2 regions of the Pseudonocardia ailaonensis genome follow, and region 1 is predicted to be linked to the other one. Evidence: riboswitches for the same ligand, from Rfam matches in the RefSeq annotation. Region 1 holds a riboswitch; the other holds the start of a gene.
The links. Region 1 has a riboswitch for cobalamin ahead of metE (5-methyltetrahydropteroyltriglutamate--homocysteine S-methyltransferase). Riboswitches for the same ligand answer to the same signal wherever they lie in the genome.

Region 2: linked by a shared signal. The riboswitch ahead of cobN (cobaltochelatase subunit CobN) and the one ahead of metE (5-methyltetrahydropteroyltriglutamate--homocysteine S-methyltransferase) in region 1 are both predicted to bind cobalamin.

What each region holds. Positions count from the first base shown of each region.
Region 1 is NZ_BAAAQK010000012.1:202,735-207,499, reverse strand. It holds gene ABD324_RS19495 (ribonucleotide-diphosphate reductase subunit beta) at 1-812, shown strand, start outside; gene metE (5-methyltetrahydropteroyltriglutamate--homocysteine S-methyltransferase) at 865-3,144, opposite strand; cobalamin riboswitch at 3,263-3,471, opposite strand; gene ABD324_RS19485 (CbtA family protein) at 3,649-4,506, opposite strand; gene ABD324_RS19480 (CbtB domain-containing protein) at 4,520-4,735, opposite strand.
Region 2 is NZ_BAAAQK010000012.1:402,504-407,268, reverse strand. It holds gene cobN (cobaltochelatase subunit CobN) at 1-1,504, opposite strand, end outside; cobalamin riboswitch at 1,564-1,685, opposite strand; gene ABD324_RS20410 (precorrin-3B synthase) at 1,856-3,202, shown strand; gene ABD324_RS20405 (precorrin-8X methylmutase) at 3,199-3,831, shown strand; gene ABD324_RS20400 (precorrin-2 C(20)-methyltransferase) at 3,828-4,765, shown strand, end outside.

The DNA.
Region 1 (4,765 bases):
AACGCAACCTCGGCTTCTTCGCCACGGCGGAGTCGTTGGTGGCCAACAACATCGTGCTCGCGGTGTACCGCAACCTCACCAACCCGGAGTGCCGCCAGTACCTGCTGCGCCAGGCTTTCGAGGAGGCGGTGCACACCCACACCTTCCAGTACGTGTGCGAGAGCCTCGGCCTCGACGAGAGCGAGCTCTTCAACATGTACCGCGAGGTCCCGTCGATCACGGACAAGGACGCCTGGGCGCTGGAGCACACCCGCGCACTGTCCGATCCGGACTTCCGCACCGGCACCCCGGAGGCGGACCGGGCCTTCCTGCGCGATCTCGTGGCCTTCTACGTGGTGTTCGAGGGCATGTGGTTCTACACGGGCTTCGTGCAGATCCTGTCCCTGGGCCGCCGCAACAAGATGGTGGGCATCGCCGAGCAGTACCAGTACATCCTGCGCGACGAGTCCATCCACCTGAACTTCGGCATCGACGTCATCACCATGATCAGGCACGAGAACCCGCACCTCTGGACGCCGGAGTTCGCGGCGGAGATCCGCGCGATGCTGCTCGAGGCCTGCGAGCTCGAGGTCGCCTACGCCCGGGACACCATGCCCCGCGGGATGCTCGGGCTGTCGGTGGAGCTGTGCGAGCAGTACCTGCACTTCATCACCGACCGCCGCGCCGAGCAGCTCGGCCTCGCCCCGCTCTTCGGCGAGACGGAGAACCCGTTCCCGTGGATGAGCGAGGCGATGGACCTGAAGAAGGAGAAGAACTTCTTCGAGACGAGGGTCATCGAGTACCAGACCGGTGGTGGCCTGGACTGGGACTGAGCACCCTGTGAGTGGCAATGGTCGCCATGGCGACCATTGCCACTCACGAGGGTCAGCCGGCGGCCCGGACCTCGGCGGCGGCCGCGACCAGGTTGCGCAGGGTCTCGACCGTCTCGGCCTCGCCGCGGGTCTTCAGCCCGCAGTCCGGGTTGGCCCAGAGCCGCTCGCCGCCGATCACGTCGCGCGCCGCGGTCAGCAGCGACACGAGCTCCCCGACGCCCGCGACCTCGGGCGAGTGCACGTCGTACACCCCGGGGCCCAGGGCCCGCGGGACGCCCGGGCCCAGGTCGGCCAGGACCTCCATCCTCGACCTGGCCGCCTCGACGGTGGTGACGTCCGCGTCCAGCCCGTCGATCGCGCCGACGACCTCACCGAACTCCGAGTAGCAGAGGTGGGTGTGGATCTGGGTGGTGTCCGCCACGCCGCCGGTGGTGAGCCTGAAGGAGTCGATCGCCCAGTCCAGGTAGGACTGCTGGTCCGCCGTGCGCAGCGGCAGCAGCTCCCGCAGCGCGGGCTCGTCCACCTGCACGATCCGCAGGCCGGCGGCCTCGAGGTCGCGCACCTCGTCGCGCAGCGCCAGGCCGACCTGTCGCGCGGTGTCCCCCGGCGGCTGGTCGTCCCGGACGAACGACCAGGCCAGGATCGTGACCGGACCGGTCAGCATCGCCTTCATCGGCCGCGCGGTCAGCGACTGCGCGAACGTGCTCCACCCCACCGTGATCGGCGACGGGCGGGAGACGTCCGAGTGCAGCACGGGCGGCCGCACGCAGCGCGAGCCGTAGGACTGCACCCAGCCGGAGTCCGTCACCGCGAACCCGTCGAGGTGCTCGGCGAAGTACTGCACCATGTCGTTGCGCTCGGGCTCGCCGTGCACGAGCACGTCCAGCCCGATGTCCTCCTGCAGCCGGACCACGCGCTCGATCTCCGCGCGCATCCGCGAGGCGTACTCGGCGTCGTCGATCGTCCCGGCCCGCAGGGCGGCCCGGTCGCGCCGGATCTCCGCGGTCTGCGGGAAGGACCCGATCGTGGTCGTGGGGATCAGCGGCAGGTTCAGGGCCGCGTCCTGCGCCTTGGCCCGCACCTCCCCGGCCGGCCGGCGGTAGTGGTCCGCGCCGAGGGCCTCGAGCCGGGCCCGCACCCGGTCGTCACGCTGTGCCGGCCGGGCGGCCACGGCGCGGGCGGCCGCGAGCTCCTCCGTCATGTGCTCGCCGCGCAGCGCCCTGCCCAGCACGACCACCTCGGCGACCTTCTGGCGCGCGAACGAGAGCCGTTCCCGCAGAACGGGATCCAGCGCCCCTTCGCGTGCGGTGTCGTAGGGCACGTGCAGCAGCGAGCAGGAGCTCGAGATCTCCACCCGGCCCGCGATACCCAGCAGGGTGGCCGCCGCGGCCAGCGCGGCGTCCGGCCCGGTCCGCCAGACGTTGCGGCCCTCGACCACTCCGGCGAGCACGGTCTTCTCGCGCAGTCCGATCAGCTGCGCCGTCGCCTCGAGATCCGACCTCCCGGCCACCAGGTCGAGCGCGATGCCGTCGATCGGCGCGTCCGCCAGGACCGGCAGCGCCGGGCCGAGCGGGCCGAAATAGCCCGCGACGAGCAGGGCGGGCCGGTCGGTGAGCCCGCCGAGCCGCGCGTAGGCGCGGCGCAGCGCGGCGAGCTCCTCGGGCGTCCGGTCGGCGGCGAAGGCGGGCTCGTCGAGCTGCACCCACTCCGCACCGGCCGCGGCGAGCTCGCCGAGCAGCCGTGCGTAGACGTCGAGCAGGTCGTCGAGCCGGTCCAGCGGGCGGAACCCCTCCTCCGCCGCCTTGCTGAGCAGCAGGAACGTCACCGGGCCGACCAGCACCGGCCGGGTCACGAGGCCCTCGGCCAGGCCTTCCCGGAAGTCCTCGACGGGCGTGCGGTCCCACAGCCGGAACCGGGTGTCGGGCCCGATCTCGGGGACGAGGTAGTGGTAGTTCGTGTCGAACCACTTGGTCATCTCGAGCGCCGGGGCTCCCTCGGTCCCGCGGGCCATCGCGAACAGCAGGTCGAGCGGCTCCCCCGGGACGAGCCGGGTGAACCGCGGCGGGATCGCCCCGACGGTCAGGGCCGCGTCGAGCATCTGGTCGTAGTACGAGAACGTGTTGCCGGGCACCGAGCCCAGGCCGGCGGCACGCAGCTCGGCCCGGGTGTCGCGGCGCAGCCCGGCGGCGACGTCACGCAGCTCGGCCGCGGTGCCCTGGCCGCGCCAGTAGCGCTCCACGGCGCGCTTGAGCTCGCGGTCCGGTCCGATGCGCGGGTACCCCAGGACGGTGCTGCCCAAGACCGGGCTGCCCAGCGGTCGACGATCTGGCACTGCTCTCTCCTCGCGAGCGGTGGGAGGACCCACGGCCGCGCAGGAGCGACGCCACCGGGCACACGCGTGCCCGGTTCCGCCGAGCCCACCCGCGAGGCCACGGATCCGCGCGCACCGGTCGGCGCGCGCACCGGCGGCAGGTCTTCGGACTCGTGGGCGCCCTGCTCGTCCCTACTGGCCGTCGCTTCCCGAGGTCTCCCCCAGTGCGTCTGACGGCGGTCGTTCCCACTCACCGCTGCGGGGCAGTCCCGGAGTCACACCGGGTTCCCTCTTGCCTCACCACCACCCCGGGCGGGGTGGCCGTGAACCGTCGGCCTGGGCAGCCTACGGCAGGTCGCCCACCACCCGGGCGTGATCCGGCGCTCAGAGATCGCGCCGGTCGTCGGTTCGGGGCGAGATCGAGCAGCCCGTCGTCCGGCGCACCGACGAGTGCCTCCACGTCGTGCAGGACCGCCACGACCGTCGCCCGTCGGAGGCTCACGTCCGATCGACCCTGGTGAAGGGTCAGCCGGCCGAGACCAGCTCCGCCCGCTCTCCCGCGCCCGCGCGGGCGAGGACCTTCTCGGCCAGCGGCGCGAACGCCACCCCGATCACGCCCCACAGCAGGACCTGGGCGCACACCGAGTAGAACCGGAAGCGGAACAGGACGTCGGGATCGAAGCCCGGGAACACGATCGTCCCGGCCGCGTCCTTGAGCGGCTGCGGGGTCTCGGTGAGCAGCGGGGTCGCGCTGTCGGCGTTGGCCGAGAGCGATCCGAGCGGCGGCAGCAGCCCCATGACCACCCCGATGACCACCACGAACGCCAACCCGGCCAGCAGCGTCGCGGTCCAGGTGCCGAACCGCGCGCGCAGCCGGTCACCGAGCCACAGCGCGACCATGCCCATCAGCACGCAGGCGATCACCAGCACCGCGTACAACCCGGCCCGCTGCCCGATGGTGTCCGGGTTGCCGATCGCCGGCGGGTTCGCCGGATACTTGGCGAACGGCACCAGGTACAAGGCCAGGAACCCCGCCAGCGCGACCAGCAGCGACATCTGCCGCGGGCGGGTGTTGCCGTGCCGGCCGTAGAGCAGGCAGAACGCCACCCCGAAGAACAGGCCCACCGCGAGCCCGAAGAAGACCATGCCGACGCCGATGCCCAGGTTGCCCTGGATCGCCCGGCTGAAGATCTCCGGACCCTCGGGCTCGACCGCCTGTCCGGCCGCCTTGGCGAGCGCCTCCTCGACCTCGCCGCGCGCGCTCTCGTAGTCGATCGCCTGCTGGATCAACGGCTCCGCGAAGATCCGCGCGAAGACGAAGGCCACCAGGCCGCCGAGCGCGCCCACCGCAGCGGCGCGCAGGATCAGTGCTCTCGCGATCATCTCTCGCCGGTTCTCAGTGGCAGGGGAAGCCGAGGAAGTGCCGTGCGTCGTGCACGAACTCGTGGACCACCATCGAGTTGCCGAACACCGAGGTCGCGCCCTCGTCGATCCCGATGAAGTAGTAGACCAGCAGCCCCAGCACGAGGGCGCCGATCAGCCAGGGCATCGTCTGGGAGACGGGGATCGCCACGGGGCGGGCGACCGATCCCACCGACGGGTTCGCGGACATCGTTCCTCCGGGTTCAGTACAGCGACAGTA
Region 2 (4,765 bases), 200 kb from region 1:
CCGCGAGGTAGTGGTGCGACGGCGGCAGGTCCGGGTCGTGGTAGATCGCGACCGGGTTCTCGCCGAACCCCCGCGGGGGCTGCACGATCAGCGTGACGTTGCCGCTGCGCAGCGCCGCGACGACGATGTCGCCGTTCTGGACGTAGTGCTCGCCCGGCGCGGCGCCCCAGTGCTCCTCGACGCCCTCCCGGAAGTCCGCCGGCAGCGTGTCGAACCAGCGTCGGTAGGTCTCGGCGGAGATGCGGATCGGGTTGCCCGCCAGCTTCTCCTCGGTGAGCCAGTCCGGGTCCTGCCCGCCGGCCTCGATGAGCGCGTGGATCAGCGCGTCGCCGTCCTCGGCATCGACACCCGGGAAGGCCCCGATGTCGTATCCCTTGTCCCGCATGGCCCGCAGCAGCGCCACCGTGGACGCCGGCGTGTCCAGGCCGACCGCGTTGCCGATCCGCGCGTGCTTGGTCGGGTACGCGCTCAGCATGAGCACGATCCTCTTGTCCGCGTCCGGGATCCGCCGCAGCTCGGCGTGCCGCACGGCGATCCCGGCCACCCGGGCCGCGCGCTCGTGGTCCGGGACGTAGACCGACAGGCCGTCGGCGTCGATCTCCTTGAAGGAGAAGGGAACCGTGATCAGCCGGCCGTCGAACTCGGGCACGGCGACCTGCGTGGCGACGTCGAGCGGGGTGAGCCCGTCGTCGTTGGAGTCCCAGGTGGCGCGGCTGGAGGTGAGGCAGAGGCCCTGCAGGATCGGGACGTCGAGCGCGGCGAGCTCCGTGACGTCCCATTCCTCGTCCTCGCCGCCGGCCTGGGCCTGGGCGGGCTTGGTGCCGCCGGCCGCGAGCACGGTGACGACCAGGGCGTCCGCCTGCTTCAGGGTCTCGAGCAGCGCGGCGGGCGCCTGGCGCAGGGAGGCGCAGAAGATCGGCAGCGCGGTGGCGCCGCGGGCCTCGACGGCCCGGCAGAGCGCCTCGACGTACGCGGTGTTCCCGGCGATCTGCTGGGCCCGGTAGTAGAGGACGGCGACGGTCGGCCCCTGCTGCGGGGTCGCCGCGCGCTCCAGGACTCCCCACTCGGGCAGCGCGGTCGGGGGCGCGAAGCCCTCCCCGGTCAGCAGGACCGTGTCGGAGAGGAAGGCGTGCAGCTGCGCGAGATTGTCGGCCCCGCCTTGCGCCAGGTACGTGTGGGCCTCGGCCGCGACGCCCGCGGGGACCGTGGAGAGCTCCATCATCTCGGCGTCCGGCGCCATCTCGCCGCCGAGGGCGACGAGCGGGGTGCCGGCGGCACGCAGGAGATCGAGGCCCTCCTCCCAGTACCGGTAGCCGCCGAGGACCCGGACCACCACGACGTCGGCCTCGGCGACCATGCCGGGCAGCTCGTCGAGCAGCACGCGGTTGGGGTTCGCCGGCCGGAAGTCCGCCCCCGAGGCCCGTGCGGAGAGCAGGTCCGTGTCGGAGGTCGAGAGCAGCAGGATGCGGCTCGAGCCCTGCGGCGCGGGCGGGGCAGGACTCATCACGGGGTCCCTTCCTCGGGATCCTCGTCCCGGGTCAGTGAGTGGGTCGGCGCGCGGGGCAGTGTCCTGGCTCCCGGATCGGCGCTCGCCCCGGCCTTCCGGGCTCGCGCCCGTGGCCTGATGCGGGGTCCGCTCCCCGGTGACAGTGGCGGGACCGCGCCGGACTCGCACCGGCTTCCTGGTTCCCGCACGCCTCTGCAGTTGTGGGGACCACTCTCCGCACCCGCCCGTCCCCGCGTCAAGCAGCCCTCCCGCCCCGGCCGAGATGAACCTCACCCCCGGTCGACCACGGCGCCGGCGTGGGTGGGTTCATCTCGACGGGCCGTGGTGGCGCATGCCTACAGTGTCGCCGTGTCCACCCCCCGCACCCGAGCCGACGCCTGCCCCGGCGTCCTCGCGACGCACGACGCCGCGGACGGCGCGCTGGCCCGCGTCCGGCTGCCGGGCGGAGTGGTGAGCGCGGCACAGCTGCGGGCGCTGGCGGGCTGCGCGCAGGAGCTGGGAGACGGTGCGGCGCACCTCACGTCGCGGGGGAACCTGCAGCTCAGGGGGCTGGACCGGGAGGACCCGCGGCTCGTGTCGCGGCTCGCGGCGGCCGGGCTGATCCCCGCTGCGGAGCACGAGCGGGTGCGCAACATCCTGGCGTCGCCGTTGTCGGGCCTGACCGGTGGGCTGGCGGACGTCCGGGGGCTCGCCCGGGCACTCGACGAGGCGCTCTGCGCGGTCCCCGGCCTCGCCGCGCTCCCCGGCCGGTTCCTGTTCGCCCTGGACGACGGGCGCGGGGACGTCGCCGCCGAGCGCCCCGACCTCTGCTGGCTCGCCGACACCCCGGACCACGGGTTCCTGCAGGTCGCAGGGGTGGCGACGGCGATCGGGTGCGCCCCGGCGGACGCCCCGGCCCTGCTGGTGTCCGCCGCTGAGGTGTTTCTCACGATTCGCGGGGACGGCGAGGGCGGTGAAGGCGGCCGGGGCGCGTGGCGCGCCGCGGAGGTGCCCGGCGCGGCGGCCCGGATCGAGGCGGCCCTGCCGCCCGGTGCCCCCGCCTCCGGCAGCGACCGGCCGCTCCCCTTCCCGGACGACGACCACGCCCCGGTCGGGCCGATCCACCGGACGGACGGCGGCACGGCGCTCGGCGTCGCCCCCGTCCTGGGCGAGCTGTCGGCCGCCCAGCTCCGGGCCCTCGCGACCGCGGCGCCGGAGGTGATCGTCACGCCCTGGCGCACCCTGGTCCTCCCCGATCCCGCGGACGACGCGTGGGAGCGCCTGCGCGCCAACGGGTTCGTCCTCACCGCCGACGATCCCGCGCTCGCGGTCTCCGCCTGCGCGGGCCGGCCGGGCTGCGCGAAGTCCCACGCCGACGTCCGCGCCGACGTCCGCGCGGTCCTGCCGCTGCTCACCGCGGCCCGCCGGGCCCACGTCGTCGGTTGCGAGCGGCGCTGCGGGGCGCCGCACGAGGAGCACCTCGACCTGATCGCCCTGCCCGACGGGACCTACCGCTACCGCGACGAGCTCACCGACGTGGTCGTGCCCGACCTGGCGTCCGCGTTGCGCGGCAGGGACTCCCGCCCCTCCGCCGTCGGCACCACCGCCACCGCCGCCGGCCCGGCCGGCCCCGACCCGTCCGGATCCGCCGACCCCGGCCCGTCCGGCCCCAGCCTGTTCGACGACACCCGCCCCAGCCCGACCGGAGCACCATGACCAGCGACTACATCCGCGACGGCGCGGAGATCTACCGGCGCAGCTTCGCCACGATCCGCGCGGAGGCGGACCTGTCCGGCTTCCCGCCGGACGTCGCGTACGTGGCGGTGCGCATGATCCACGCCTGCGGCCAGGTCGATCTCACCGGCGACATCGCGTACTCCCCCGGGGTCGTCACCGCCGCGCGGAAGGCGCTGCGCGACGGCGCCCCGATCCTGTGCGACGCGACCATGGTCGCCTCGGGCGTGACCCGGGCCCGGCTGCCGAAGGACAACGAGGTCGTCTGCACCCTGCGCGAGCCCGAGGTGGCCGGGATCGCCTCGACGATCGGCAACACCCGCTCGGCCGCCGCGATGGAGCTGTGGCGCGAGAGGCTCGACGGTGCGGTCGTCGCGATCGGCAACGCCCCCACGGCGCTGTTCCACCTCCTCGACATGATCGACGCGGGCGCCCCCCGGCCGGCCGCGATCCTCGGCATCCCGGTGGGGTTCATCGGGGCCGCCGAGTCCAAGGCCGCCCTCGCCGCGCGGACCGATCTCGAGTACCTCGTCGTCCACGGACGCCGGGGCGGCTCGGCGATCACCGCCGCCGCGCTCAACGCGCTGGCGTCCGAGCAGGAGATCGCGTGATCGAGCACGCGAGCGAGCCATCGGGCCCGCGCGGGACCCTCTACGGCGTCGGGCTGGGCCCGGGCGATCCCGAGCTCGTCACGATCAAGGCGGCCCGGCTGGTCGGCGCCGCGGACGTGATCGCCTACCACTCCGCCCGGCACGGCCGCTCCATCGCGCGCCGCATCGCCGAGCCGTACCTGCGCGGCGACCAGATCGAGGAGCAGCTGGTCTACCCCGTCACCACGGAGACGGTCGCGGACTACCAGCGCGCGATCGACGACTTCTACACCGACGCCGCCGCCCGCCTCGCCGCCCACCTGGAGGCGGGCCGGGACGTCGTGCTGCTCGCCGAGGGCGATCCGCTCTTCTACGGCTCCTACATGCACATGCACAAGCGACTGGCGGGCCGGTTCCGCGCCGAGGTCGTGCCCGGGGTGACCTCGGTGTCCGCGTCGGCCGCGGCGCTCGGCCAGCCGCTCGTCGAGCGGGACGAGATCCTCACCGTCCTGCCCGGCACGCTGCCCCGCGAGGTCCTGGCGGAACGGTTGCGCGCCACGGACTCCGCCGCCGTCATGAAGCTGGGGAGGACCTTCGGGAACGTCCGGGGGGCCTTCGAGGACGCGGGCAAGCTCGACCGGGCCCGGTTCGTGGAACGGGCCACGATGGACGGTCAGCGCACCGGCGCCCTCGCCGACGTCGACCCCGGCTCCGTCCCGTACTTCTCGATCGCCGTCCTCCCCGGCGAGGTCGCCGCGAGCATCCCCGGCGACCCCGTCGCACCCGACCCCGAGCCCCCCGCGAAGGCCACCGACCCCCTGAGTGGGGGCCGGGGGACGGCAGCCGGCGAAGCCTGCGGGGTGGGTGGGCACAGTCGTCATGGCGACCATCGCCACTCACGAGGGGGGCGGGTCACCGTGGTCGGGACGGGGCCGGCGGGCCGGGACTGGCTCAC